Regions from separate parts of the Paenibacillus sp. FSL K6-1217 genome, predicted to be linked through region 3. Evidence: predicted binding sites of a transcription regulator. Region 3 holds the regulator's gene; each other region holds the start of a gene.
The links. The regulator Rex, encoded in region 3, represses fermentation and respiration genes when NADH is low (regulators of the CRP and FNR family bind a similar motif). The targets are predictions, from matches to a motif close to TTGTGAAATATTTCACAA.
Positions count from the first base shown of each region.

Region 1: MHH28_RS20295 (formate/nitrite transporter family protein) is a predicted target of Rex. The motif match lies at 2,840-2,857, and genes of this name have one in related genera.
Region 2: pflB (formate C-acetyltransferase) is a predicted target of Rex. The motif match lies at 2,483-2,500, and genes of this name have one in related genera.
Region 4: MHH28_RS03110 (DUF1641 domain-containing protein) is a predicted target of Rex. The motif match lies at 4,634-4,651, and genes of this name have one in related genera.

Region 1 covers NZ_CP150271.1:4,600,254-4,607,853, forward strand. Annotated here, with positions in the region: gene MHH28_RS20285 (GNAT family N-acetyltransferase) at 1-83, opposite strand, end outside; gene MHH28_RS20290 (MFS transporter) at 144-1,355, opposite strand; gene MHH28_RS20295 (formate/nitrite transporter family protein) at 1,912-2,739, opposite strand; gene MHH28_RS20300 (FAD-dependent oxidoreductase) at 2,996-4,360, opposite strand; gene MHH28_RS20305 (formate--tetrahydrofolate ligase) at 4,846-6,480, opposite strand; gene MHH28_RS20310 (glutathione peroxidase) at 6,766-7,242, opposite strand; gene MHH28_RS20315 (DUF3243 domain-containing protein) at 7,517-7,600, opposite strand, start outside.
Region 2 covers NZ_CP150271.1:2,611,005-2,618,604, forward strand. Annotated here, with positions in the region: gene pflA (pyruvate formate-lyase-activating protein) at 1-9, opposite strand, end outside; gene pflB (formate C-acetyltransferase) at 133-2,394, opposite strand; gene adhE (bifunctional acetaldehyde-CoA/alcohol dehydrogenase) at 2,656-5,277, opposite strand; gene MHH28_RS11845 (ABC transporter substrate-binding protein) at 5,815-7,284, opposite strand; gene MHH28_RS11850 (carbohydrate ABC transporter permease) at 7,417-7,600, opposite strand, start outside.
Region 3 covers NZ_CP150271.1:2,364,592-2,372,191, forward strand. Annotated here, with positions in the region: gene MHH28_RS10560 (hypothetical protein) at 1-275, opposite strand, end outside; gene MHH28_RS10565 (DUF5590 domain-containing protein) at 674-1,195, opposite strand; gene MHH28_RS10570 (amidohydrolase) at 1,225-2,526, opposite strand; gene MHH28_RS10575 (redox-sensing transcriptional repressor Rex) at 2,516-3,166, opposite strand; gene dinG (ATP-dependent DNA helicase DinG) at 3,346-6,207, opposite strand; gene MHH28_RS10585 (hypothetical protein) at 6,323-6,937, opposite strand; gene panD (aspartate 1-decarboxylase) at 7,076-7,459, opposite strand; gene panC (pantoate--beta-alanine ligase) at 7,452-7,600, opposite strand, start outside.
Region 4 covers NZ_CP150271.1:765,433-773,032, reverse strand. Annotated here, with positions in the region: gene MHH28_RS03135 (Rrf2 family transcriptional regulator) at 134-556, opposite strand; gene MHH28_RS03130 (carboxymuconolactone decarboxylase family protein) at 664-951, opposite strand; gene map (type I methionyl aminopeptidase) at 1,105-1,851, opposite strand; gene MHH28_RS03120 (SGNH/GDSL hydrolase family protein) at 2,070-2,699, opposite strand; gene MHH28_RS03115 (NAD(P)/FAD-dependent oxidoreductase) at 2,866-4,044, opposite strand; gene MHH28_RS03110 (DUF1641 domain-containing protein) at 4,076-4,513, opposite strand; gene MHH28_RS03105 (nitroreductase family protein) at 4,838-5,455, shown strand; gene MHH28_RS03100 (hypothetical protein) at 5,532-6,140, opposite strand; gene MHH28_RS03095 (hypothetical protein) at 6,781-7,600, opposite strand, start outside.

The DNA of each region.
Region 1 (7,600 bases), 2.2 Mb from region 3:
TTGTCAAGAACTATCAGCTCACGGGCATCCCTGATTTCGGAGGGCCGGATGAGCAGCGCAGCATCTCTGTTGATTGGTTGCATCATTATACACCCCTTGCCTTACTAAGCAGATAGTAAAAGGATTAGTTACAGCGTGCACGGTTATGCAGTCCTGCGCTCAGGCTCTACGGCTGAACGGTTCATATAGGCATGGACCGCGAAGAATCCCACAGACAGCACCGCCATGCCGCAAGCCAGCCAGCCGGTTGGCGCAAGGCCGCCCCTGTCGAATTGAACTCCCATCAGATAAGGACCGATGACCCGGCCGACCGCGCCGATCCCGCCGCTGAGCCCGAGATAGAACGGCGCGCTGCGCTGGGCATGCTCCGAGATGAAGGAAGGCATCGCCGGAGAGATCAGCATCTCCCCAAGGGTTGCCAGCACCATACCCAGCAGCAGCCCCGGATAGCTTGGCATAAACAGAATGACCGCATATCCGGCGAGATAAAAGACTGCACTTGCGGTCATCTGCGCCGTTGAGGTCTGGGCGAACCCCCGCTTGATCAGGCTGACCAGCGGCTGAGCCGCGAAGATCAGCACGCCGTTCAGCGTCCAGAGGAAGCCGTATAACTGCTTCGACCAGCCTTCGGAGATAATATACGGCGAGACCCCGCTGTTCCAGATCGAATTGCCGATCAGCAGGAACATCGAGCCTACCGCCATGAACAGATAGATCCGTGTATGGCCGAGGAGTCTCCAGCCCGACACTTCATTCTGGGGATGCTTTTTAGCCGCTTGGCCCTGAGCCGGTGCCGCCCCTACCTTGCGCAGATAGACGAAGAAGAAGCCGGCAAATACGGCTGAGGTTACCCCGTTGAGCACAAAGCTCAGCATATAATTGCCCAGGAAGCCGCTCAGCGAGGTCCCCAGAGCTACCCCGATATTATTGGCAACATAGATGATATTGAACAGCTCCGCGCGCTGCTCCGCGAACCGGAAGCCGATAAAGGCCTGAATGGCCGGAAGGGAGAGGGAGTTGAACAATCCCATCAGTCCCATTACGATAATGAACACACTCCAGCTTCCGCTCGCCCACGGGAGCGCAAACAGCGTCAGGGCATTCATCGCCAGGGCGCCGACAATCAGGCGGTTCACCCCTACTTTATGATATAAAGAACCGCCCAGTAATTGTCCGGCAATTCCGCCGAGCGACTGCACCAGCAGAACGATTCCGGCGTCCTTCATACTGCGTCCCAGCTCATCGAATACGTACATCGTAACCAGCGGCCACATCAGCGCACTGCCGGTAGCATTAATAAGACTGGCAATCAAGAATACTCTAATTTCCTTCGGATAGGCTTGCAAGAATCTCATACTTTGTCTGTCATCCCCTGTAACATAGCTGTCATTAATCCATCCAGTATCATCCCAAAACAGGAGACAGGGCAAGCATATGCGTTAATGCTTTATCGCGGGAAACGAAGAAAACAATCTACTGAACATCAATCCTGTTTTACCGCTGCCGCGATATTTTATATTCTATAACCCGCTCTTTCACACGTAAAGAAAAAACCCTCGCCCGCGCTGATTCGTTCCCCGGAAGCCGGGGTAATGATCCATATGAAACACTCCCTATTGTATTCACCGTGAAGCCCGATTTCGTTCCCCCGAATCGGATTCCACGGTGAATTTTGTTTGTAGGGACAATCTCCTTTATCAAGTGGAAGCGGCCTTGCCGTCCCTTAAAGGACTGTACCGTTTCAGCGAGAAATAGAAGGATAAGTTATCGTGTGCAACATATAAATTCTTCTCTTTTAACAAAAAACACTCCCTGTCTCCAGGGTTCCCGCAAAGCGGGTGTGCCAAGAAGCCAGGAAGTGCTTGAGCCAACTTATGCTGCAGCCGGTCAACTACACCGGTTAAATATCTATTAAGCGTGTTTCTTCAAGCCTGCCGCCGGGAGGCCTTCCACGGAATTCACAGCTGCCGGCTCCTTGCGCAGATAAGCCATCCAGTACGCCGCAGCCACGAAGATTGCACCGCCTGTGAGATTGCCCAGCCAGACCGGAACGAAGTTGGCGACATATTGTCCCCAAGTGAAATGTCCTTCGAAGATCGCAGCAGGGATAAGGAACATGTTAGCTACAACGTGCTGGAAGCCGATGGCTACAAACGCCATGGTCGGGAACCAGATACCGAGGATTTTGCCGCTGAAGTTATCCGCCCCGTACGAGAGCCATACGGCCAGTGCTACGAGCCAGTTACAGCCGATCCCGGAGATGAAGGCCTGCAGGAAGGACGCATCAATCTTATGCTCCGCCATACTTACCAGCTTCTCCAGATACACTCCATCCGATGTAAGGCCAACGATGTGACCGAAGAAATAAGCGACGAACAAAGCGCCAGCCAGGTTGCTCAGTGTGATCAGCACCAGGTTCTTAATGACTTCCCAGAACGAGATCTTCTTCGCAATGAACGCCAGCGGCACCGCCATCATATTGCCTGTCAGCAGTTCCCCTCCGGCAAGCAGCACCAGGATCAGTCCAACCGGGAACACCGCAGCCCCGATGAAGTTAGCAATGGACCCCCACTCGGCGGGCGCACCGGCGATGACACGAATATCCAGCAAAAATCCGAGCGCGATAAACGCTCCTCCCAGAAAACCGAGAATGAGTACAGTGCTGAGCGGATTATGTGCTTTCTTGATTCCGTTCTCTACCGTCACTTCAGCGATTCCCTGCGGTTTGTTATAAGCCATGATTCCTATCCCCTTCTAATTACTTAAAATTTGTTCCTTTATGCCATTGTAACGTGATCCCAATCACATTTACGTGATAAAAATCACTATCCGAAAAACTAAGTGAAAGTTTTCACTGACATGTCAAATTTACCATATAAGCTTGCAGCACAGAGTGCTTTTTATCATAAAAAAGTCCGCAGATGGAAAGGTAGCTTTAGTATTTTGCATGGCCAAAAAAAGAGCCCTGAGCGGGCTCCAGTTCGTGACGGTATAATTAAGCGTGGACTGGCTCCTTGACTGCAGCCGGTTTCGGCAGCGCCTGGAGGCCGACTGTGTTCAGGAAGTTCCAAGGCTTGTTGTAATGCGGCTGGAAGAAGAAGTCGATGAAGGCCAGCTGGTCTACGGTCATCTTATTCTGGATGCAGACCGATACGGTATTGATCGACTGCGTCAAATCCATCTTGGACATGATCTGTGCGCCCAGAATGCGGCGGGTGGCACGGTCAAAGACCACTTTTACCTGAACCTGCTCGAAGGTTGGCATGAACTCCGGACGGTAGTTGTCGATCAGCATGACACTTTCCACATCCATCCCCTCGGCCTTGGCGGCATCCTCAGTCAGTCCGGTTCCGGCAATATTGTCCTCGTAGATCTTGATGCCCGATGTTCCTTGTGTACCCATGTAAGGGATCGTGTTCGAGACCAGATTGCGGGCAACCAGCGTTCCCATACGCACTGCGTTGGTGGCCAGCGGGATATACGCGTGTTTACCAGTTGGATTGTAATGAATCGCGCAGCTGTCACCAGCAGCATAGACATCCGGCAGACTGGTCTGCATATAATCGTTGACCATAATTGCGCCGTTCGGCAGCATATCCACTTGACCCTTCAGCAGCTCGGTATTCGGACGGAAGCCGATGCAGAGAATGACCAGATCGGTCTCATGCTCTCCCTTGCTGGTAATCACCTTGGTCACTCTGCCGTTCTCACCGGCGAACGAGGCGACCTTCTCGCCAAGCGCCAGCTTAATGCCATGATCCTCAAGCGACTGCTGGATCGGTGTAGTGAACTCTTCATCGAGATATTTGCTCAGGATACGGTCTTCCCCATCAATCAGCGTAACTTCCTTGCCGTTCATCTGAAAAGCTTCCACCAGCTCCACTCCGATATACCCGGCGCCGACCACAGTAATTCTCTTCACCTTTTGCGCTTCTTCGATAATGGTGTTGGAGTGATTGTAGTTCTTCGAGAGAAGAATGCCCTCCATCTCTATTCCTTCGAGCTTAGGTACGATCGGCCATGAGCCTGTTGTCATAATTAGTTTGTCATAAGTATCATCCATTTCCTCGCCGGTCACGAGGTTGCGGGCTTTCAGGGTCCGGCGGGCGGTGTCAATGTTGATTACCTCATGACGCATCTTCGTCTGCACACCCAGCGCGGCAAGCTGTTCCGGGGAGGAATAGAATAGTCCCTGCGGGTCCTTGACCACGCCCCCAACGTATAAGGCAATGCCGCAAGACAGGAACGAGATATTATCGTTGCGCTCGTAGACCGTAATCTGTGCATCCGGGTACAACTGTGCGGTATTTACAATGGCGGCCGTTCCGGCGTGGGTACATCCAATGACTGCTACTTTCATGATTTCTTCCTCCTCCAAGTTGAAAAGCTTATTTAGTAGGGCTTGTGAGCTCGTGACTGTGCTTATAAAACTATACGTTTGTGATTGTTTTCACTTCATACATTGATTATATTGTGATATTTATCACATTACAAGCACTTTTGTGATTTTCCTCACAATGTTCACAATTTCAAATTTTAATCACTTTGGAGTTTCACCACTTCATCCACTCCACCTGTGCCACCGATTCCCTCTTCAACCTTGGCTTAGTTTCCCCCGGAGGAGGGGCATTATGTCTGCCAGGAGCAGGAAACAGCAGGAGTGAACCTGGCTTATGCGGCGCTCCCGGTCCCACTGTGTTCGTTCTGTTTTTAGGCACGCGCTCATTTTCATGCTGGAGTTGTGCCTTGAAAGACATGTTTGTTTTTGCATACCAAATAGCCTCACCCACCGTAGCATACCTGCGGTAAAGTGAGGCCAAACTACATCTATTCGCTCATGATGTCTTATTCCAGACCTGAAATCACGCCATCCTCATCCACCCGCAGGCCTTCTGCCGCCGGTTTGGCGGGGAGGCCCGGCATGGTGACCATGTTCCCGGTGATCACTACAGCGAACCCCGCACCGAGGGACAGGGTGATGTCCCGGACGCCCATGGTGAAGCCTTCCGGCGCACCGAGCAGCCGGGGCTGATCCGAGAAGGAATACGGGGTCTTGGCCATGCAGACCTGAAGATGGTGCAGGCCCAGCCGGTCAATGATAGCCAGACTGCGCTTGGCTGCCGGAGAGAAGGTTACTCCCGTACCACGGTAGATTTCCGTAACGATGCGGTTGATTTTGGACGGGATATCCAGATGGTCTTCGTAGAGCGGTGTAACATTCACAGGCTCTTCCCGGTCCAGCAGCTTCATCAGCTCTTTAGCCAGCTCCTGTCCGCCCGCGCTTCCTTCAGCCCATACCTTGGATACCGCAGCAGGTACTCCCAGCCGCCCGCAGGCCTCCAGCACCTCATTCACTTCAGCAGGGGCATCCCCTTCAAAATGATTCAGCGCCACCAGCACAGGCACGCCGAACTTGCGCAGATTCTCAATATGCCGCACCATATTGGACAATCCGGAGAGCAGCGCCGGCCGGTTGACCTCATACAGCTCTTCCTTGCGGACGCCGCCGTTGTATTTCAGCGACTTCACCGTTACAACCAGGACAGCCGCCGCAGGAGCAAGCCCGGCCTGGCGGCATTTGATGTCCATGAATTTCTCGGCCCCCAGGTCCGCGCCGAAGCCTGCCTCCGTCACCACCACATCGCCCAGCTTCAGCGCGTAGCGGGTTCCGATCACACTGCTGCAGCCGTGGGCAATATTGGCGAACGGGCCGCCATGCACAATGACCGGGGTCCCTTCCAGCGTCTGCACCAGATTCGGCTTCACCGCTTCCTTCAGCAGCGCAGTCATCGCCTCCACCGCTCCGATCGCCTGTGCCGTTACCGGCTGGCCTGCATGGTCATACCCGACCAGAATGCGGCTGAGCCGCTGCTTCAGATCCGCAAGGTCGCTGCACAGGCACAGCACGGCCATAATCTCAGAGGCTGTTGTAATCTGGAAGCCGCTCTCCCGCACAGTCCCGTTGCCGTCGCCCATGCCGGTCACAATATTCCGCAGGCTGCGGTCATTCATATCCATAACTCTTTTCCAGACGATACGCTGCGGATCAAGCCCCAGACTGTTGCCCTGGAACATATGATTGTCGATCATCGCCGAGAGCAGATTATGTGCAGCGCTCACCGCATGGATATCCCCTGTGAAATGCAGGTTAATCTCATCCGCCGGAACGATCTGCGCCTTGCCGCCTCCGGTCGCTCCGCCCTTCATCCCCAGGCAGGGACCAAGCGAAGGTTCACGCAGCGCTGCTACCGTACGCACTCCCGCTACATTCAAAGCCTGGGCCAGTCCGATCGTCGTCAGCGTCTTGCCTTCGCCCGCGGGCGTAGGATTCATTGCGGTAACCAGCACCAGCTTGCCGTCCGGTTTGTGCTTCAGCTCTGCCCAGAGCGAGGGCGCCAGCTTGCTTTTATATTTGCCGTACAATTCCAGATGCTCCTCATTGATTCCCGCTGCCGATGCTACCTCTGTAATTAACCTCATGCCTCTATGTAACCCTCCTGCCGTTATTATCCTGCATCCTTGCTTCCTGTATGCGATTCATTGTAGTCAGGCGAACCATGTCTCTTCAAAGAATACAGGGTCTCTGAAAAGATTCAAGGATAATTTTCATAGGAGGGGTAACGGTGTACTGAATAACCAGCCACTGCGCGGAGCAGATACACTGTTATAATATGCAAAAACTCCCGGACCGGGCACAGGTGCACCACCATCCGGGAGAGCGCGTATAGCCTGGCTCCAACCTCGCAACAGATTAATTCAGCTTCATTACAACAGGGATTCGATAAGCCCCTTCATGCTCTCCGGTGATTCCTTCGGCTCGACACGGGCCACCACATTGCCGCTGCGGTCCACCAGGAACTTCGTGAAGTTCCACTGGATATCACTGCTCTCGCCGTCACCCGGCTGCTGGCCCTTCAAGAATTGGAACAGCAGGCTCGCATCCGGACCATTCACATCGACCTTGGCGAACACCGGGAACGTGACTCCATAGTTAATCTGGCAAAAGGACTCCGCTTCCTCGCTTGTGCCCGGCTCCTGGCCGGCAAACTGGTTGCACGGAAAACCCAGCACGACCAGCCCCTGGTCCCCGTACTGCTCGTACAGCTTCTGCAAATCCCCGTATTGCGGGGTCAGCCCGCACTTGCTGGCCGTATTGGCAATAAGCAGTACCTTGCCCTCATAGTCCTTAAACGGCACTTCCTTACCCGAAGGTGTCACTCCGGCAAAACTATAAATCGACATCGCTGCTTCGCTTCCTTTCGGCTGTATAGTAGGTTTAGTTCCATCACTTCATGTTCATGTTAAGCCATTCTTCTTCATTCTACCCTATTCACAGCCAAAACCAAATTCCGGCGGCCAGTCCGCTTCCGTGTCAAAAGTTTCTTGGACAACAAACAGGCAGCCCCGCAGCTATCACGGGACCGCCTGATTTTCTTTTAATGTTCTACTCATATAGATTAATGTTACTCTTCAGGGAGCCATGTTGCTTGTGTTGCGTGTGCTGCTTGTGATGCTTTTACTGCTGCACCATCTTCACCAGCATATGCGCCAGCCGGTGGCGCTCCTCCTTGTTCCCGGCCTTCCACAATTCCAGCAGCAG
Region 2 (7,600 bases), 250 kb from region 3:
TTTAAGCATGAGAGGTCATCCTTTCAAAAATAACTTAAAATTTTAATGACTTTTAAACAAGAGTGTACCGCCCTCTTTCAAGGGCGGCAGCTCTGTAGTTTATCTTCAGTTCTTATAGAGCAAGAACCCTTCTTACATGGAATCGTGGAATGTACGGTTGATAACATCCATCTGTTGTTCACGGGTCAGCTTGATAAAGTTAACAGCATAGCCGGATACGCGGATAGTCAATTGCGGATAGTTCTCTGGGTGATCCATAGCGTCAAGCAGCTGTTCACGGTTAAATACGTTAACGTTCAAGTGCTGAGCGTTATTGTGGAAATATCCGTCCATCATGAAGACCAGGTTGGACTTACGGGAATCTTCGTCTTTACCCAGTGCCTTAGGAACGATGGAGAAGGTATTGGAGATACCGTCCTGTGCATCGGAGTACGGCAGTTTGGCAACAGAGTTCAGGGAAGCCAAGGCACCCTTCTTGTCACGTCCGTGCATTGGGTTAGCACCAGGAGCGAATGGTTCGCCTTTTTTACGTCCGTCAGGAGTAGTACCCGTCTTCTTGCCGTATACAACATTTGAAGTGATGGTCAATACCGATTGAGTCGGTACAGCATCACGGTAAGTTTTGTTTTTGCGGATCATCGACATGAAGGTTTCAACCAGTTCAACTGCGATGCTGTCAACAGCGTCGTCGTTGTTACCGTAGCAAGGGAATTCGCCCTCAGTTTCAAAGTCGATTGCGATGCCTTCTTCGTTACGGATTGGCTTAACCTTCGCGTATTTGATTGCGCTCAGGGAGTCAGCAGCAACGGACAATCCGGCGATACCGCAAGCCATCGTACGCAGAATGTCGCGGTCATGCAGCGCCATTTCGATACGTTCGTAGGAATATTTGTCGTGCATATAGTGAATGATGTTCAGCGTATTGACATAAGTCTTAGCCAGCCATTCCATCATTGGTTTGAACCGTTTCATTACTTCATTGTAATCCAGGTATTCAGAAGTGATCGCCGGATATTCAGGACCAACCTGAGCGCCGGATTTCTCATCTTTACCGCCATTGATTGCATACAGCAGAGCCTTAGCCAGGTTGGCACGGGCACCGAAGAACTGCATTTGCTTACCGATACGCATTGGGGATACGCAGCAGGCAATCGCATAATCTTCACCCCAGTATGGACGCATAACATCATCGTTCTCATATTGGATAGCGCTGGTCTCAATGGAAACCTTAGCACAATATTTCTTGAAGCCTTCAGGCAGCTTCTCGGACCACAGTACCGTCAGGTTCGGTTCTGGAGCCGGTCCCAGATTGTACAGGGTATGCAGGAAGCGGAAGCTGTTCTTGGTTACGCGGGTTGTACCGTCTTCAGCCATACCACCGATGGATTCTGTAACCCAAGTTGGGTCGCCGGAGAACAGATCGTTATAGTCAGGCGTACGCAGGAACTTCACGATACGCAGCTTCATTACGAAATGGTCAACGATTTCTTGAGCTTGTTCTTCAGTAAGAGTGCCTTCTTCAAAGTCACGTTGTACATAGATGTCGAGGAAGGAGGATACGCGTCCAAGGGACATTGCCGCACCATTCTGCTCTTTCACTGCTGCCAGATAACCGAAGTATACCCATTGTGTAGCTTCTTTGAAGTTCATAGCCGGTTTGGAAATATCCATACCGTGAGCTGCTGCCATTTGCTTCAGTTCGCCCAGAGCGCGGATCTGCTCGGACAGTTCTTCACGCAGACGGATTACATCTTCAGTCATGGAGTCTACCTCAAGCTCAGTCTGTTGCTGCTTCTTGTCTTTGATCAGGAAATCAATACCATACAGAGCAATACGGCGATAGTCGCCGATGATGCGTCCGCGGCCGTAAGCATCAGGAAGCCCTGTGATTACACCGGATTTACGCACAGCTCTCATGTCTGGTGTATATGCATCAAATACGCCTTGGTTATGCGTTTTGCGGATGTTCGTGAACATGTCAACGATATTCTGCGGAAGCTCGAAGCCGTAAGCCTTGGTAGCATCGATCATCATCTTGATACCGCCGAACGGTTGAATGGAACGTCTGAATGGCGCATCAGTCTGAACGCCTACAATCTGTTCCTTGTCCTTGTCAATGTAACCAGGGTTATGGGAAGTAATGGTGGAGACAGTATCGAGGGAAACATCCCATACGCCGCCTCTTTCTCTTTCTTCCTTGCTCAGTTGGGAGATAATCTTCCACAATTCAGTAGTATTGCTGGTAGGACCTACAAGGAATTCTTCGCTTCCTTCGTAAGGCTTGATGTTCTTGGCGATAAAGTTGTTAACGTCAACTTTCTTAGCCCATGTACCTTTTGTGAAACTTCTCCAGCCCGACTTAACCTCTTGTACTTCTTTTTCAATCACCGACATGCTAAATCCCTCCATTTATATTTAGTATATTTGTAGAGATCGCGGGCTTGAAGGTTAATCCCGTGTCTCGTGATCCCTTAGCTACTGGTTGTTATAAAATTCACAATCGTGACTGTATAACCGGGATCTTTGTTTATATAAACATTTTAGTTTATTTTCTGAAAAAGGACTGTGACAAATATCACTCTTTCGGTGATATTTGTCACTTTCATCCAGTCCTATATTAATCTTTAACCTTATTCTTTGCCAGACAACCGTTAATTAGTTATCGAATTTGCCGTAGAATGCGTTACGGTATACATCAGCAAGCTCAGATACCAGCGGCATTTTAGGGTTGGCAGTTGTACATTGATCTTCAAATGCACGGTCAGCCAGATAGTCTACACGGGATTCAAAGTCCTTAGGATCGAAACCAAGAGCCGAGAAGGATTCTTCGATACCGAGTTTTTTGTTCATATCGCGGATGGCATTGATCAGGCTGGTTACGCCTTCTTCGGTAGTACGTGCCGGCAATCCCAGAATACGGGCGATTTCAGCATACCGTTCGTCAGCTACAAAGTGCGAATATTTAGGGAACGAAGCGAACTTCGTAGGTTTCTTGGCATTGTAACGGATAACATGCGGCATCAGGATCGCATTGGTGCGGCCGTGTGCGGTGTGATACTGTCCGCCCCATTTGTGCGCCAAGCTGTGGTTGATACCCAGGAATGCATTGGCAAATGCCATACCGGCAAGTGTAGAAGCGTTGTGCATTTTCTCACGGGCCAGCTTATCGCCTTGCAGTGCGGATTTCTCCAGCCACTGGAATACCAGCTGAATCGCTTTGATTGCCAGACCATCGGTATAGTCACTGGCCATTACAGATACATAAGCTTCGATAGCATGGGTCAATACATCCATACCTGTATCGGCAACTGCAGTTTTTGGCAAGCTGTATACAAACTCAGGATCGATAATGGCTACATCTGGAGTCAGCTCATAATCAGCCAGAGGATACTTCGTATTATTACCTGTGGTCTTGTCTGTGATAACTGCGAACGATGTAACTTCAGAACCGGTACCCGAAGTGGTTGGAATCGCAACGAATTTTGCTTTGTTGCCGAGCTTAGGGAATTTGTATACCCGTTTGCGGATATCCATGAACTTCTGCTTCAGACCGTTGAAGTCTGCATCCGGATGTTCGTAGAACAGCCACATTCCCTTGGCAGCATCCATTGGGGAACCGCCGCCGAGTGCAATGATGCAGTCCGGCTGGAATCTGTTCATCATAGCCGCGCCTTTTTCTACAGTAGTGGTCGATGGGTCTGGTTCAACTTCCGAGAACACTTCGATGGCTACAGGCGTCTGGCGTTGGCGCAGGTAGTGCTCCACTCTTTCAACATAACCCAGCTTCACCATCATAGGGTCAGTAATGATTGCTACGCGTGTGATGTCAGGCATTTTGGCCAGATACTGAGTGGCTCCCTTTTCGAAGTAAATCTTGTCAGGTACTTTAAACCATTGCATATTCACGGTACGACGGTTCACCCTTTTCACGTTGATCAGATTGATTGCAGTCACGTTCTGCGATACCGAGTTGCGTCCGTAAGATCCGCAGCCCAGTGTCAATGAAGGGATATTGGTGTTGTAAATATCGCCGATTGCGCCGTGTGTGGATGGCGAGTTGACGAGAATACGTCCAGTCTGCAGACGGTTGGAGAACTTCATGATTACTTCTTCGTTGTTCGAATGGATAGCCGAGCTGTGGCCCATGCCGCCAAACTCAACGATTTGAGCTGCGCGTTCGATACCCTGATCAGCATTCTTCACTTTGTAGCAAGCCAGAACCGGGCTCAGCTTCTCAGCGGACAATGGATATTTAGTACCTACACCTTCAAGCTCAGCAACCAGGATCTTCGTTCCGGCAGGAACCTGAATGCCGCACATTTCAGCGATCTTCACAGCGGATTGGCCAACGATAGCCGGGTTAACCGCACATTTCTCTACGTTCATCGCGCCGCTTGTCAGCTTGGCAGCTTCTTCTTTGTTTACAAAGTAACAGCCGTTCGCAATCATTTTCTTCTTCACTTGGTCGAAGATGGCTTCTTCAATGATGACTGCCTGTTCGGAAGCACAGATCATACCGTTATCGAATGTCTTCGACAGAATCAGGTCAGTTACAGCCTGATCAATGTCAGCACTCTTTTCAATGAAGGCAGGCACGTTACCAGGACCTACGCCGAGTGCCGGTTTACCGCAGCTGTAAGCTGCTTTGACCATTGCCGATCCGCCGGTTGCCAGAATCAGTGCAACGTCCGGATTGTTCATCAGCGCGTTTGTTTTGTCCATCGTAGGAAGCTCAATCCATTGGATGAAGTTCTCAGGTGCGCCGGCTGCTACGCCCGCATCATGCAGAATTTTGGCTGCTGCCGCGCTGCACTCTTGCGCTGAAGGGTGGAAACCGAATATAATAGGGTTACGTGTCTTAGCGGAAATCAAAGCCTTGAACATCGTGGTGGATGTTGGATTGGTTACCGGTGTGATACCCATAATGATTCCGACAGGTTCGGCGATCTTCTGGAAGCTGTCATAAGCGTTATCCTCAATAACGCCTACAGTCTTGTCGTACTTAATTCCGTGCCATATATATTCAGTGGAGAAGATGTTCTTCGTGATTTTGTCTTCGTATACTCCGCGTCCTGTTTCTTCAACAGCTAGTTTTGCCAGGTACATATGCTTGTCGAGTCCGGCCAGCGCCATTGCATGAACGATTGTGTCTGTCTGCTCTTGATCCAGGCCCATGAACGCTTCGTGGGCTTTCTTTGCTTTATCCACCAAAACCTGAATATACTCTTCAGCGGTGGTTTGTTTCACTTGGGCGGCGACTTCGTTTTTAACTGCCATCTCCCTCGTCCTCCTGTCAATTTTTAGGTTGTTTCTTTCTATACATTTATCTTAGCACATCCTTTTCACCTTGTATAGTGAAATCTTTCACAAAGTTTAAAGTTTTTTTTGAGTTGTTTTCAAAGCGCTTTCATTCGATCATATACCGGTACATTTTCCATATTATATGTAATATTTAATTGATATTTGTCTATTCTGCGAACGCAATACGGAAGCTACATTGTTGATGGCCCCCTTTAACTTGCATTGCCTGCGTTGCCCTCAGGGAATTCAGCTCATGAATGCCAAGGCGTCACTTCGGTTCATTCATTGCTCTTCTTTAGCCTCACTCTGACGGTGAATATAAATATAAATCCCAGCTTTCTAGTGGAAACGGCTTTGGAGTCCTTTTAAAGGACGGTACCGTTTCGGCGAGAAATAGAAGGATAATGTGTAGCGTGAAACCTATACATTCTTATATTTCAAAAAAAGGAGACAGCATCTCTGCTGTCCCCCTTATTCATCTCTTCCCCCAAGTCTAGGAAGAGACATCCCAAGCTACTCCACCTTAATCGTATCGAAGAATTTCTGCTGGACCGTTGCGGCCGCTGCATCAAGCTGTACCTTGGAGTCTGTACCTTCCTTGGCGAACAACTCCTGGATCACATTGGACATCGTTGCATAATAGTCTTGTGTGTTGTACTGGGCTTCAGGCTTGCCGTCCAGCAGCGCCATAATGTCGGTATTATATTGATAGACAATGTCGGAGTACTTGTCATATACCGATTTGGTCTTCTTGCCGAACTCTGAATCCGCAGCATAGTAATCGAGCAGCGGCGGGATGAAATATTTGCCGTCCGCCTTACGCTGCTGCAGAATGGCATCGAGCGCCTCCAGGCCTTTGTCTGAGAAATAGTCGAAGGTGATATAACGGAAGGCCATTTCCTGCTCATCCTTTGAAGCATTCGGGTTAATGACGAGATAATCGCCGCCGAGGACGCCGGTATGCTTGCCGCCCTTCTCAGCCGCCGGCATCGGATAGGTCAACACATCCTCAGGCTTGAACCCGCCCTGGTTAAGCGCCTGTTCAATGACACCGTCAGACCCGGCCATAACCATCGCTGTGCGGCCCTGCTGGAAAGCGCCTACCGCATCACCCCAGCCAAGCGCCCAATCCTGGGGAACCGCTTTGGCTTCCCATCTCAGCTTCTTGTAGAAATCCAGCGCTTTGACACCGGCCTCAGAATTGAAGGTTGCCACTACCTTGCCGCCTTCAATCTTCTGGATTTCACCGCCTGCTTCAAACAGGAAGTTGGTCCAGTTCCAGCCGGCTTCGTTGCCCTTACCCATTGGAGCAATTCCCGAGATCCCCTTCTTAGGGTCGGCCACTCCTTTGGCTGTGCTCAGCATGTCGTCCCAGGTCCAATCCATTGGAGGGACAGCTACACTTTTGTCATCGAGCATCTTCTTGTTGATCATTGTTGTAGTGACGTAACCCTTCTGCGTAACCCCATACACCTTGCCGTCAATGATGAACTGGTTCTGCAGCACAGGATTGATCTGATCCTTGAACTCATAGTTGTTCCACAGATCGGTAATGTCGGCTACCCAGCCCTTCTCGATCAGGAATTTGGCTTCGGTGGCATAGGTGTTGAAGAAGGTAGGCGCTTCGTTCGCAGCCATCTTCACCCCGATCTCGCTTACATTATACTGCCAGTCATCCTTGACGATCTCCACATTCGGATAGACTTCCTGGAACCGCTTGATTTTGTCATCCTCCTGCGCTCTCACCTCGGTCAGGTCAGGCGTAGGATAGTGGATTTTGATCGTTACCTTTTTCTGGGTGATGTCATCTGCCGGTGCCTGTGTCGGGGTTGCCGACTCTTCTGCCGCCTGGGTAGCCGCTGGTGCAGGTGTCGCTTCTCCCCCGTCAGCCGCCGGCTTGTTGCCGTTATTATTGCCGCCGCAGGCGGACAACAAGGTCCCCGTGACCAGGAGACAGGCGAATACGCTGGAAACTTTACGCATGGTAACTCCCCTTTTCCATATCATAATGAGCTTACAAATTCATCTTAAAAGAGAGACCGCTTACAAACGAGGTGTATTTATATTCCCTTCATGTGCAGGTTTACGATCTCTGCCGGACCTCATCCTTCCTGCCTAGCCTTTGACCGCCGACAATGAAACTCCGCGCATAATGAACTTCTGGAAGACCAGGAACACCAGGATCGGCGGCAGAGAGACAATGAACAGAATTGCAAATTTGATGTTCGTGTTCAGCGCTTTTACATTGATAACGTACTTATAGATGGCGGTAGCGAGCGTATACTTCTCCTCACTATGC
Region 3 (7,600 bases):
TCCAGCTTGAGGGTCCGGCCATCGATGGCGGCGCTGCCTTCCTTCGATACATACTGCACCAGCTCACGTAATTTCGTGCCCGGCTGCAAATCCAGTTTCAAAGTGACTTCATTGCGTTTAATAGTAATATGGGAATCCTTCACTCCCTCGTAGGATGATACCAGCTTCTGTAGCGGCTCCTGCACCACGAATTGACGGTAGGAATACCAGCCACCAAACAATAATGCAGCAGACAGCAGAGACGTTAGCAGTACAGGCATAAGACGCAGTTTCAAGAAACGTCCTCCTCTCAATAATGACCGAGCATAACTCTATAATAAAGACCAGCCAGCGTGTCTAGCGCCTATCCGAGACTGACATGCTCTTAAGCATGTCTTAATACAAGTAGTAGTATATCACAGGTGTATATACGATTTTACATAAAGTTGTGAATATATTTAAAATTTTTGATACTAATTTCTGGATGTTTCATGAGCTTATCTTTTTTTATCGGCCAATCGTTGGTGCAAAGTTAGCTCCTTGATCGAGCGTACATACAGATTGGCGCTAGCCAATAAGGAACACACTGAGTGTAGCAATTGGTATATCAATATCTCCAGCCCTTATATATAAAAAAACGGAAGAACAGATATTTCTGTTCTCCCGCAAATTATTCTGCCGCTGAGCGCTTAGCTTAACGGTTCGGCAGACTGTACCCTTCACCGATGGCGCTGCCGTCTGTGAAGCGGTAGAAGTTGTAATAGTAACGCCCGTCTTTTTTGTAAAATAACTGCCAGGCATATTCTCCGTTGTATACACCGGGCAGCAGCCGTTCAATCGTAATGTCCGGCAGCTGGGCGGCAATGATCCCGCGCATCTTCTCTTCCGAGGTTCCTTTACTCAGCTCTTCGGCATACAGGCCGTTGTCGCCTCCGGCAGGCTTGCCCTCCACGGTGAAACGGACCCACACCATCATCTCGGTCCCTGCCTCATTCTTGCCGGTCAGCACCCAGTAGATCTCATTCTCATCCCAGACGGATTTCTGGGCCTTGGTGACCTCTGTTAATCCGGTACGCGCCCGGGCCAGCTCCTTGGCTTCATTCCGCTCGTTCCACTGGTCCTTCATAATGTAGGCATAGAACTGGCTAAGTCCGAACAGAAGGAGCAGCACCAGGATAATTCCCAGCCATATCCATTTTCTCCTCTTCTTCTTCACCGCGTTGCTTCCTTTCCCGTTCTCCTAAATTACCGCTTCAGCAGGCTCTCGAACGTCTCCTGTGCTTTGCGGCGGATGGCTTCTTCATCAAGGGTCAGGCATTGTCCATGCTTCACAACCTGCCTACCGTTAACCCATACATGCTCCACATCCTTGGCACTTGCCGAATATACGGCGTGGGAGAGCAGATCGGTGTGCGGCAGCAGATGCGGCTGGTCAATATCCAGTGCGATGAAGTCGGCCTTCATCCCTGCTGCAAGCCGGCCTACCCCGCTCAGGAAAATAGACTGCGCCCCGTACTCCGTCGCCATCAGAAGCGCCTCAGGAGCCGGTACCGCTGTAGGATCGCCGCTTACGCCCTTGTGGATCAAAGCCGCCAGCCTCATCTCTTCAAACATATCCAGATTGTTGTTGCTTGCCGCGCTGTCTGTACCGAGGGACACTTTCACCCCGGCTCTCAGCAGCTCAGGAACCCGCGCAACCCCGCTGGCCAGCTTCAGGTTGCTGCCGGGGTTATGTGACACGCCAACGTTATGGCGGGCCAGAATTCCGATCTCCTCATCGTTCAGATGCACCCCGTGGGCCACGAGGGACGGACGGGTAAACATTCCGAGCTTCTCCAGATGCGCAACGGGACGCAGGCCGTAGTCGGCCACGTTCTGCTCCACTTCATGGCGCGTCTCGGACATATGGGTGTGCATCGGCAGGTCCAGATCATGGGCAGCCTGCACAAACTTCATGAAAAACTCTGGAGGACAGGTGTAGGGAGCATGAGGAGAGAGCATGGTCGTGATTCTGCCGTCAGCCTTGCCATGCCAGTTACGGGCAAAAGCAATCGCTTCCGCAAGTTTGGACTGCTGGATCTCTTCCGGGCACAGCCCGATCACGCCGCGCATCAGCACAGCACGAATGCCGGACTGCTCGGTCACTTCCGCTACCCGGTCCATATGATCATACATATCGAGGAAGGTAGTTGTGCCGCCCTTGAGCATCTCCAGCACGGACAAGGAGGTTCCCCAATATACATCATCACCAGTGAATTTCTCTTCCATCGGCCACATCTTCTCCTGCAGCCAGGACTGAAGCACCATATCGTCCCCGTATCCGCGCAGCAGTGACATCGCCGTATGCCCATGGGTATTGACCAGACCCGGCATGAACAGCAGACGGCTGCCGTCTACGACCAGAGCGCCTTCTTCCACTGCCGGCTCAGCTTCGCCTATGTAAGTAATCAGATCATTCTCGAGGGTCATATACCCGCTCAGAACCGGCTTGTCGCTGCCCGGAACCAGAAAGTATCCGTTCTTGATTATCGTGGTCTTACTGCTCATCTTCAGCCTCTTCCTTTCCATCATGCAAATAATAGGCCAGGCTCTGCAGATCTGTAGTGAAATCTGCGGCATGAATCCGGATATTGGCAGGCGTCTTGAGAATAACCGGTGCGAAGTTCAGAATCGCCTCGATGCCGGAGTCTACAAGAATATCGGCCACATTCTGGGCTTCGCTGTCCGGCACGGTGATAATCCCGATCCGGATGCCCTGAGAGCGGATCGTAGCGCTTAGCTCCTCCATCGGCTGCACCACCAGCGAGTTGATCTGCTGGCCCACCTTCGGCGGGTAGGCATCGAAGACGGCCGTGATTTTCATCGTATCCTTCAGGTAAGCATTGTAGTTGGACAAAGCATGGCCGAGATTACCGGCTCCGACCAGGGCCACATTAATTTGCTGGTCAAGCTTCAGGATATGGCGGATCTTCTCGATCAGATAAGATACATCGTAGCCGATGCCCTTTCTGCCGAAATCACCGAAATAAGCGAGATCCTTGCGGATCTGGGCGGGGTTCAGATCCAGCTTCTGGCCCAGCTCCTGGGAAGAGACTGTGGAGATTTCACGTTTTTGGAGATCGTTCAGGAAACGCAGGTACACTGGGAGCCTGCGGACGACGGCCTCCGATATTTTATCCGATTTCATGTATTCTCCTCCTTAAAAGTTTTGATAGCATATCCTGCTGTGATGAACTTCGCACAACTCGCTTCGTAACCTTATCCGATTATAGCAACCGTGCCCCGCAGCCTGCCGGAATGGCAGGACAGCGGAAAACGGATCTTCAGGTGAACCTTGACTTATTAATAATAGCAATAGCGCCCCAATTAGGAAACCCCGCCGTCTTCCAGCCATTCGGCAATTCTCGGGACCATCTGCTCGGTGAGCATATGCTCCATCTTGGGACCGGGCAGCGAATACAGGAAGTACTTCCCGTAGTACGATTCAATCACCCTGGTATCAAAAACAATCACGATGCCCCGGTCCTGTGCCGTGCGGACGAGCCGCCCGAAGCCCTGCTTGAAGCGGATAACGGCCTGGGGCACGGACAGCTTCATGAACGGGTTCTTCTTCTGAGCCTGAAGCAGCTCCGACTTCGCCTCTGCCAGCGGATGATTCGGCGGCTGGAACGGGAGTCTGACAATGGCCAGGCAGGTCAATGCTTCTCCGGGAATATCGACCCCTTCCCAGAAGCTGCTGGTCCCGAGCAGGACGGAGGCCGGGCTGTCCTGGAAGCGGCGGATCAGCTTGCTCCGGCTGCCTCCCTCCACACCTTGACCCAGCACTGCGATATCCTGAGAAGCAAGCGCCTCCTTCAGCGGCTCATAGACCTGGCGCAGCATTTTGTAGGAGGTGAACAGCACCAGCATCCGCCCCCGTGTTGTTACAGCCGTCTCGGCAAGGGATTGCACCAGCGTATCTACAAACCGGGCATCCCCTATACTTCCCTTGACGCTCGGGAAATCACGGGGAATGACCAGCAGCGCCTGCTCACGGTACTTGAACGGCGACGGAAGCAGAGCAGTCATCAGACGCCCCTGCTCCGCAGCCTCACCTAGCCCCAGGTTATCAATCATGAACTGGAAGGATTTATCCACCGATAAGGTGGCCGAGGTCAGGATAATACTCTTCTTCTTGTCGAAGAACAGCTCCCTGAGCTGGGTGCTGACATCTACAGGAACGGCATACATCTGGAGCGATTTGCCCTTATAATTGCCGCTTCCCTCCAGCCAGTACACGATATTCTCATCATTCAGGCTCATGAAGAAGCGGATCTGCTCTCTAATGGATGCCAGATCCTTGAACAACCCGCCTATGTCGGTCACCAGACTGTCCGACGAGGATTGGCTGTCCGTATCACGCATCTCGCTGAGCATCCTGTCCCCCTTGCGGATGATATCGCTCAGACTGAGGTTCAGCGTATTCTCAAGAGCAGCCAGCTCCTCCCAGTCCTTCGGCTTCTTGCCCGGCTGCAGGCGGGCCACCAGCTGGCCGGCTTCACCGGCCCCGGCATCGCTGCGCTCAGGCAGCAGACTGAAGAGCCTGTCGCTGAGCGCATCCCAGGATTCCTTCACGGTCAGCAAATCGGGATAGATCCGGTCGATCACGCCGCTCCATTCGGAAGCCTGCTCACTGCCCGAAGACTGCAGACTCTGGCGGAGGGCAGGCAGCTGCCCGCTCCGGCTGTCCTTGTAGAGACGGGTGAGCGTATGAGCGAATGTGAAATATTTCATCTGCATGCCAAGATGCTTGCCGGCAATATCCTCCAGATGATGAGCCTCATCAATAACAAGATGATCGTACGCCGGAAGAAGCTGATGCCCGGCTTTGACATCGGCGAACAGCTTGGAGTGATTGGTAACCACCACATCGGAGATCCCCGCCTCATGCTTGGCCCGATGGTAATAGCATTTGCGGAACCAGGGACAGGCGCGTCCCAGGCAGGAGTCGGTATCACTGGCTACCGTCTCCCAGAAATCGCCGCCCCGCCCGCTTAAGTTAAGCTCCTCATCATCGCCGGTGGTCGTCTGGGTCAGCCAGACAAGCATCTGTGCAGCGGTAAGCGCTTCTTCTCTTGGACTGGTGAAGTCCTTCTTGTTCATGCGGTGCTCGAACTTGCGCAGACACAAATAGTGCCCTCTTCCCTTAAAGATGGAGGCTTTGAACGGGAACGGCACAACGCTGGTCAAGAGCGGAATGTCCCGTTCACGCAGCTGGTCCTGAAGGTTGATGGTATGTGTGCTGACCATCACCTTCTGGTCACTCTTCACACTGTGGTAGATAGCCGGAAGCAGGTACCCCAGCGATTTGCCGGTGCCTGTCCCCGCTTCAATCAGCAGATGCTTGTCTTGCTCCAGCGCTGTAATAACCTCATGGATCATCAGCTCCTGGGCCTCACGGCTCTCATATTGGGGAAGAGCGGCCTTCAGCCGCAGCGTCACCTCATCCATATACTCTTCAAAGGTAATATTCTCCAGCGGGTTGACGCTTCCTTCCTCCCGCGGCAAAGCCAGCTCCGCCCAGTCCCCCACCGCCAGCGCAAGCTGGCGGTAGAAGCTCAGCTCCCCTTCCGGCTGGAAGGTCTCCATCTCCCGCTCCCGCAGCAGACCGTCGAAATACCAGGCCAAATCACTGTCTTCGTCCGCGAACAGCTCATTCAGCCGCTGAACGGTCAGCAGCGGCAGACTGCGCAGCTCTTCCAGACATTTGAGCAGCACAATAGCCGTGGCAAGCGCATCGCTGTCCGCCTGATGGGGACGGTCATGCGTAATGCCGAAGTGGTTGCTTACCGCGCCCAGCTGATAGGTGCTCAGCGAGGGGAAGCATATTTTGAGAAAATCGATTGTATCCAGAATCCGCCCCTGAAACGGCAAGTAACCGCAGCGGTCCAGCGCATTCTGCAAAAAATGAAAGTCAAACGCCACATTGTGTCCAACGAGGACCACATCATCCAGCAGCGGCACCAGCTCCATCATCATCTCATCAAGCTCCGGCGCATCCTGTACATCGCTGTCTGTAATTCCGGTCAGGCCCGTTATAAAAGGAGGAATGGGCGCTCCGGGCTTGACGTAGGAACCATACACCCGGGAAATCGTCCCGTCTTCTTCTATAATGGCAAGGCCAACCTGGATGATCTCTCCTACAGATTGGGTTCCCGTAGTTTCAAAATCAAGCACGGCAAATTTCATTATAAGTTCTATTCCCTTTCACTTGAGACTCTTTATCAGCATAACAGAAGTTACGAAAAAAGGCGATGCACACCCCGGGAAGTGGGGCGCATCGCCTGAAGAAACCGAGGATAAATTATAAAAGCGAAACCAGCTGCCGGCCGAACTCAAGCTTCCCGCCCCGCTTACGGCATACCTCCAGATTAACGTTAGGCTCCGGGAGCTCCGGATCATGCAGCAGCGACAGGCTGAACAGCTCGCTGGCTTCAACGAAGCGTTCCTGGGAAGCCCGGATACACCCCATCGCATTATAGATCATTGCCTTCAGCTTCACCTCACGGATCAGGCCCAGCATGTGCTCCAGATGGCCCCAGGCAATGTCGCCTTCCCCCTCCTGGAGGTAAGCCATTGCCAGATACAGGCGGGCAGCGAGGCTGTCCGGATACTTAGCCGTAACTTCCCGGAACTGTTCAATGCATTTGCGGTACATCAGCAGCTTGTAATAGCCCTGTCCCCTGACAAAAGCATCCATCGCAAGCTCAGGCGCTTCCTCTTCAGGCAGTTCCTCCGGCTGGGCCTGGAAATCAGCCTGTTCCCGGAATTCGCTCAGCTTCTCGGCAAAAACCAGCCACTCATCCATTACATTATCACTGATTCGGTGGAGCATATTATACTTGGATAAAAGATCGCTTCGGCGGGCACCCTCCGCAGTAGGATAGTCGGCTTTGATCTCCTGGAGCATCTTGTTCATCTCAGCAAATAAATGTTGAAACACCGGACATCCCACCCTTACTGATAATGAAGTCAGCTTAAGCTTGCCTACGTTCATTATCAGCAAGTACGGGGGTCTTCATCCCTGCCATTGATTACATGGCTCAAAGCGCGGACTTCAGGCAATTGTCGCGTGAATCTCATGATCCGCCAGCTTCACCGGCTTGTTGCCTGCATCAACGAACACTACAGTCGGCTTGTGCGCCGCCAGCTCCTCGGAGGACATCACAGCGTACGAAATAATAATTACGGTATCGCCGGGCTGCACCAGACGCGCCGCCGCCCCGTTCAGACAAATGACGCCGCTGCCGCGCGGGCCGGGGATGACATAGGTCTCCAGACGGGAACCGTTATTGTTGTCCACGATCTGCACCTTCTCGTTCTCCAGCAGGTCTGCGGCTTCCATCAGATCCTCATCAATGGTAATGCTGCCCACATAATTGAGATTGGCTTCAGTGACTGTTGCCCGGTGGATCTTGGATTTCATCATATGTCTAAACAAGAGCGTGTGCCTCCTTAGGAATAAATACATTATTGTCAATCAGACGGGTTCTGCCGAACTTCACTGCCAGAGCCATTATAATCTCTCCACCCGCATCCGTCAGCCTGCTTCCGCCTTCCAGTTCTTCCAGATCGGGGAAGG
Region 4 (7,600 bases), 1.6 Mb from region 3:
GCCGAATCACGGCGGGGTCTTCCACAAATGGTTCCACTGGGGGGTGGAGAACTTCACTATACTCCCTGAACCTTAAAAAGACATAAAGCAGGGCTGAAATTTTCCTTAAATTTACTGACATCAGATTGCTGTCTCAAGCGACCGGAATCTGATGTACGATCTGATCCAGGGTGACCTCCTGCAGCACATTCTCCATCGCCTTCTGCGCCAGGGAGAACACTGGAACAATCGCTCCTGCAATGTTCTTGCCTACCGGACACTCCGGGTTCGGATGCTCATGGACAGAGAAGAGGGAATCCTCCTCCACGGCATTCACCGCCTTATAGATCTCCAGCAGCGTAATCTCAGCTGCACTGCGGGCCAGCTTCGCTCCGGCCACACCGGGCCGGACCTCTACCAGTCCCGCCTTATTCAGCATACCCGTAAGGCGGCGGATCACCACCGGGTTCGTATTCACGCTCCCGGCGATCCATTCGGAGGTGCTTTTGCCGTCTTTGTTGCTGTCGATTAAGGTTAGAATATGAATAGCTACCGCAAACCGCGTGCTGATGTTCATGACAATCACTCCTTCACACTGGCCGGAATGCTTCCGCCAGATGCAACTATAATAGTTACATTTAGAGCAATTGTCAATCCTGTACGGAGTTTGCAGTCAACAGAACACTACTCACTGTCATACGCCTGCAAAGCCACCGGCAGAGCCTGAATCACCACATTGCCTACCGCCGGAAGGGGCAGCAGCACTGCGCTGATGATCTCCTCACGGGTCGCGCCGAGCGCTTTGGCATGCTTGACATGGAAGGGCAGTCCGCTCTCCAGCCTAACCGCCGCAAGTACGGAAATATAGGCAATCTCTTCGGTTTTGGCATCCAGGCTGCTTGCGGCATCCAGCTTCTTTACAATTTCTCCCAGGGCCTTTTGCTGCTCCGGCGCTTCCTTCATAAACGTCATGAAGGCTTGACTGACTTGAGGTACATTGTCCACTTTAATTAACCCTCCGATTCTGGAAAAAAATCCTTGCATTCCATATCATAACATCATCTTTAGTATGAGGGTTTCCTGCGTAATGCATACATTACAACTGTAAAATATTCCTATATATCTTCACGCACTGGTCAGAATAATCGGCTTGCCCTTGGTGACCACAATCGTATGTTCATACTGGGCCACGCGGCTGTTGTCAGCAACGCTGAGTGTCCAGCCATCCGCCTGCTGCTCTACAAAATCAGCGCCTGTGGACAGAAACGGCTCGATGGTAATAACCTGGCCTTCTTTCAGCACTGTCGTCACACGCGGATTATAAAAGGGCAGAATCTCAAACGGCTTCTCATGCAAAGACTTGCCGATGCCGTGGCTGCACAGGTTACGCACTACTTTATAGCCGCGCTTCCGTGCTTCCGACTCCATAACCCGGCCGATCTCGTTCACCTTCATTCCCGCCCGGAGGTGATTAATCACGCTCATCATGGTCTCTTCCGTGCTCCGGCAGAGGTGGACCAGCTTCTCATTGTACGGAGGCAGTTGAAACGATACCCCGGCATCGCCATAATAACCGTTCAGCTCGGCGGATACATCAATATTGATCAGGTCCCCGGCCTGAATCACACGTTGTCCCGGAATTCCATGTGCCACCTCTTCATTGACACTGATACAGGTGGTGCCAGGGAAGTTATAGGTTACCTTTGGAGCAGATTTTGCGCCAAAATGGTTCAGAATCTTCGCCCCCACTTCATCCAGCTCCGCTGTCGTCATTCCGGGAACTACACTTTTCTTCATCTCCGCAATGGTATGGCCTACCACTGCACCCGCTGCTTTCAGTCCCTGCATATCCTGGAGCGTCTCGCTCGTCATTCCGGCTCACATTCCTCTCGTTATCCAAGCTTCACCTTGAGTATGTATCCTACAAGTATAACAGCCTTGTTACGCAGAGTGAAATCTACGGTACGCCGCCTGCCGTTCAGCGGCTAAGGGCCTGCCAAGATAAATGTCAAAAAACCGGCCCCTGCGTTTGCAAGGACCGGTTAGCGCGGCGATTTCAATATTAAGCAATGCTCCCGCTGCTTTACATTTTAGCGGATGGCACCTACGGCCTTCATCCAGGCTTCGGCGATTAACGCATGTCCCGCCGGGGAAGGATGCACGCCATCCCCGGCCCAGAAGGCCGGCTCGGCCTTGACGGATGCCGCTGCGAACAGGCCGTCCAGCGGCACCAGCACCGCGCCGTATTCACGGGCCAGTTCACGGACCACATGGATTTTGGGGTCCAGATCCTGACGCCAGCCCTTGCGGTCTTCCGGCACCGGCAATACGAACGGCTCCACCAGCACCAGCTTGGCATCCAGATGCTGCTTGGTCCGTTCAATCAGATCGCGATACGAAGACTCGAATTCAGCCGCTGTAGTCTCCTGACCGGAATCATACCGCCGCCAGGTATCATTCACTCCAATATAAATAGACACCCAGGTTGGCTTCAGCGCAAGACAATCCCGCTCCCAGCGCTCCTGCAGATCGACCGCGCGGTTGCCGCTGATCCCGCGGTTCAGGAATGTAAGGTTCTGCTCTGCATACTGCAGTCCAAGCCGGGCGCCCGCCATCAGCGCGTAACCTACACCCAGCGATGAAGCATCGGCGTAATTGCGTCCGCAATCCGTGATACTATCCCCCTGGAACAGGATGATATCGTTCTTTTGAAATGGCATGCCTGAAATCCTCCTATGAAAACATCTGTATTATATAAACATGATCATTATAGCAAATTGACTTTCCTGCGGACACGTTTTCATTGAAAATTATTCCTTCTATTTAAATTAGAAATCCCCCTTAGGCTGCCGTAGGACAGCCCCGGGGGGATCTTAGGATAGACGATTAATACGCCAGGCTGAACAAGCCATGGATATGAGTCAAGTAACGGATATTGCTCGCTTCCTTCATCAGCGTAGCCGGCAGGCCCTTCAGCGGAGTGGAGTTGCCGCCGACAATGGCTACCCCGTCTTTGCGTCCCAGGCTGGCGAGTGTGCCGGAATTGACCGGGCTGAAGGCTTCCTGCGGTTGATCATGAAGATAAGCGAACAGATTGTAACCAATCAGTTCACCCATCTGCCAGGCGATCTGTGCCGTTGGCGGATAAGGACGTCCATCCGGCGCGAAGACAACGGCGCTGTCGCCGGCTACAAATACATTCGGATGTGAAGTGGACTGCAGGAACTCATTCACCGTGGCCCGGCCGCGGTTGACCTCAAGACCGGATTCACCAACCAGCGGATTACCCTGCACGCCGCCTGTCCAGACGAAGGTGTTCGCCACAATCTGCTGCCCGTCCTTCAGATCAATAATGTTGTCAGTCACCTTTGTAACCGGAAGGCCGGTCAGGAACTGAACCCCGCGCTTCTCGAGGCTGGCCGTAGCACGTTCAATCAGATGATCCGGCAGGACAGGGAGAATCTTTGGACCCGCTTCAACGAGCAGCAGCTTGATCTCCGCAGGATTCACTCCGTACTGCTTAGTCAGCTTAGGCAGGATGTCAGCAATTTCGCCCACCAGCTCCACGCCGGTCAGTCCGCCGCCGCCGATCAGAATCGTGGCATCCGCCGCGTTGCGTGTTTTGGAGTAGTCACGAATCCGGTCTTCAATATGCCGGCGAATCCGGAGCGCATCCGCTGCTGATTTCAGCACCATGCTGTACTCTTCAAGTCCCGGAATCCCAAAATACGCTGTTGTGCTGCCCAGACCGACCACGAGAGCATCATAGGTCAGCATGACGCCGTCCGAGAGAATAACCTGCTTGTTCTCTGCGGAGAACGAATTGACCTTGGCAATTCTCAAATCAATATCTTTACCGGCGAACAGCTTCGCCAGCGGCATGGCCACGGCCTGTTCAGACGCACTGCCCGCTGCAAGCCGGTGCAATTCCGTAATAATCTGATGTGTCGGATATTGATTGACTACTGTAATTTTGGCTTCTGCTTTGCTCATATATTGGCGTACGGTTAAGGCACTCAGCAGACCGCCGTAGCCTGCGCCCAGAATCACGATATGTTTTGACATGATTATTCCTCCATCATTAAGTAGTACGGGCTTATTTGCCCGATTGACGTTCACCGCTGACCTGCAGATAGGCATTCATGAACCGGAGCGCCTTCTGTACCTGCGGGTCCTTGATCATCTTCATCATGCCGAATACGCTGATCGTCTCGCTGCTTGCATCCGCGCGGTCTTTCGCTTCAATGGCAGTGGCCGCCAGATTCTTGGCAGAGTCCACCACAGGTCCTGCTATTTCCTTGATCGCACCAACTGTATCATTCTTCAGTACTTCATCCGTGGCTACGGACTGCACAAACTCTAGTGATTTGGATAATACACTGACCATTTGTGTGATCTGCGGCAGCTGCTCTACCAGAACCATCAGAGATTGCTGAACCTCCGGCTTCATAAGCTCTTTCAGCACATCCTCTCTGGGAAGGGCTGCTTCTGGTATTTCTTGTTCAGGCATAGTTTGGGTAACCGTTTCTGACATATCGAAGTCTCCTTTTACAAATGATATTTTTGCACAATGATATCCAAGTGAAACTATGTGACTATTATAACACTCTATTTGTTATTATTGTCACAATCTTTTTGGTTTTTCAGTATTTTTTTGTGATTTTAATCACTATCAAAGGAAACTCATCGAATCCAGCCGTTTGTTCAGGATAAATTTTCAATTTATTATGTATTTATTCATTGACGTATACTGAGAGTCGTGATATCTTAAGCAAGTAACTAAATGTAAGTTTATTAATTAATATTAGCAATTGATTTTAACTAAGCAGCATACATATGTAGATGGAGGTAATTATTTATGAGTACTTTTTCCGAATTGGTGCAGTCCCGCAGATCCGCTAATAATTTCGTGGAAGGTGTGACCATCCCGCAGAGCGAACTTGAAGAGATGTTCTCCCTGGCCCGCCTGGCTCCCTCGGCTTATAATCTTCAGCACGCACATTACAAGGTAATCAGTGATAACACGGTGAAGGAAGCGATCCGCAGTAACGCGTACGGTCAATACAAGATTCACACCGCGTCTGCTGTTATTGTGGTGCTGGGGGACAAGAATGCCTACCTGCAGGCTCCTGAAATCTATAGCGGGCTTAAGCTGCTGGGAGCGATGAGCGAGGATGCTTATGAGCAAACCATTCAATCCATTAATGCTGCTTATACCGGTAACGATGCGTTCCAGCGGGATGAAGCGATCCGCAATGCTTCGCTGTCGGCGATGCAGTTCATGCTGATTGCCAAGGATAAGGGCTGGGATACCTGCCCGATGATCGGCTTCGATCCGGAGGCTGTGAAGGCTACCCTCGGTCTCGCTGACCATTTGGTTCCGGTGATGCTGATTACCATCGGCAAGGATAACCAGCACAAGATCAGACCGCGCGGCTACCGCAAGCCGGTGAATGAGTTTGTTGAATTTATCTGATCGCAAAAAGGGTCCTCCGGCTAATAAACCGGAAGACCCTTAGCTATACCATCATGCCGTATTCTTAATCCCATACTCACCGGGCATACTGCAAAATCGCCACAGCCGCACGCTCCTGCCGCTCCACATCCGTACTGTGCAAGGCCGCTTTAAGGATAGCCAGTGCATGCGCTACCGTAGCTTCATCCACTTGAACCGAAGGGGAACCGGCGGTACTCCCGCCTTCACCAGCCTGATTCCCGAGCCACAGATCGATTCGGGCTGTGGGCAGCACTCCTGAATAGGCAGTTATTCTGCTGTCAGATGCAAGCAGCTCTGTTACAGCCGGATGAACCCCAGTGCGGGGCAGACTCTTCAGCCAGGTGACGCCGCGCCGGTGGGCCGTACTATCCTCTGTGCCGCTGTGCCGGGTATCATAGAAATAATCGCCAAGATCCCCGAGATATACCCACTCTTCATCGGCAATCAGCACATAATCTCCATCCTGCATCGCATTGACGAAGATATCCAGGGTATTCGCTGCACTTTCCAGCTCCTGCCCGTGATAGCTGGCAGCAGCCAGCTTACGAATAATCTCTTCTCTGCTGTTATGCTCCAGATCACCCACGCCGGGATAGCCTGCACATATATAATTATTCTCCAAAAAGGACTTCAGCAGCCCGCTGCCGATTTCGTCAAGCTTCATTCCATACAAGCTCATTTCCGTGTCCTTTCCCTCCTGGCAAGACTGCCGGAGTGTACGAAGCATTGAAACCATCCTTTCCATTATACAGCAAAGGCTAAGGGATTTGAATGCAGCAGATTCTAAGCAAACCGCAGAATAAGAGCGCTTACAAGACCATTCCCATAACAGGAAGTGCAAATTTAAAAATTTCGGCTTTTTACTATTTCAGGCACTGACGATATAATTCAGGTATCAGCTCAAGGAAATACACACTGCAATAAGAGCATAGGCCAGGGCAGCATCTCCGGCAGCTAATCTTAAGCAGCGCTACTCCTTGTGACTGAGACTATATCTTTGATCCTGGCATTCCTGCCTTTTAAATCTCGATCCCTGCGCGAAACGGTATGAGCTTCTTAAAGCTCACAGGCTACACCATCCAATCCTATCGTGGCAAGAGGATCAGTTAGAGCAGTATGAATGTGCAGGATAGGCAAAATTCACTGCCGCCTCGGACGATTTCTACCCGGCTGAGTACAAAGGATAGGATAAGGAGTCTGAGACTAACATGGGTATAGTGGTAACAATATAAACCTCTATTGTTGATGTACTGATCAACAATAGAGGTTTATATGTGTTTGCACAGTCTTACCGCCGCTCTAGGTTAACGCAGGCCTTCAGCCACTTTTAGCAGCATCTCTCTGGTGACTTCAGCCGATCCGGTTCCTACCTCATGCATTATATTTCTCTCCTCGTTCTCCCGCAGCTCAATCCAGCGGATGTAAGCATAATAGCCATTGCTGTTATTCTCATATGCTTGGTGAATCTCCACATACAAGGCCTCCTCAGAACCTACCTTCAGATGCTCAACCTTTGTATCCGCCCAAACATCAGACATAAGCTGTGCCCAAGGAGTGAGCGGGGAATAGGTAACGGAGATGAAATCATTCTCTCCCTTAGGACCTTGATATACCAGCTGAGGACTTACCGTCCCGGCCAACTGGTTGGGTACGTTGAAGCTCTTGATCCAGGCATAATGCGCACCGGGCTTCAGCCGTTTGGTTAGAACATTGGTGTATTTTTTAATCCAGGAATCATCGGTAATGCCCACCGTACTGTCTGATCTTCCTTCGGCAAAATGATATCCTTCCGGCAATCTGCCCGGCACGCTCAGCTCACCAGCGACAGGCTCTATAGCCTTCCTCCAGCTCTCGATATCCTTGAATATCTGCGGACGGTTAATCATACGGAGCTCTTTCATTCCGTTTGGCCTGGCAATTAACAGCATAGCCGATTCATTCACTCCAAGCTGAGACTGAATATCCGCAATCATCCGCCGGGTATTGTTGGCAAAGGCTGCCGATTCATTCCCTTCCTGCTGAATGTTCACTTCCAGCCTGGTGGCTCCATAGGTAACCTGCCATAGCCGCTCCGCACCATAGACCACGCCGCCGAATAGCATCAGTCCGCAGAGTACCAGGGCG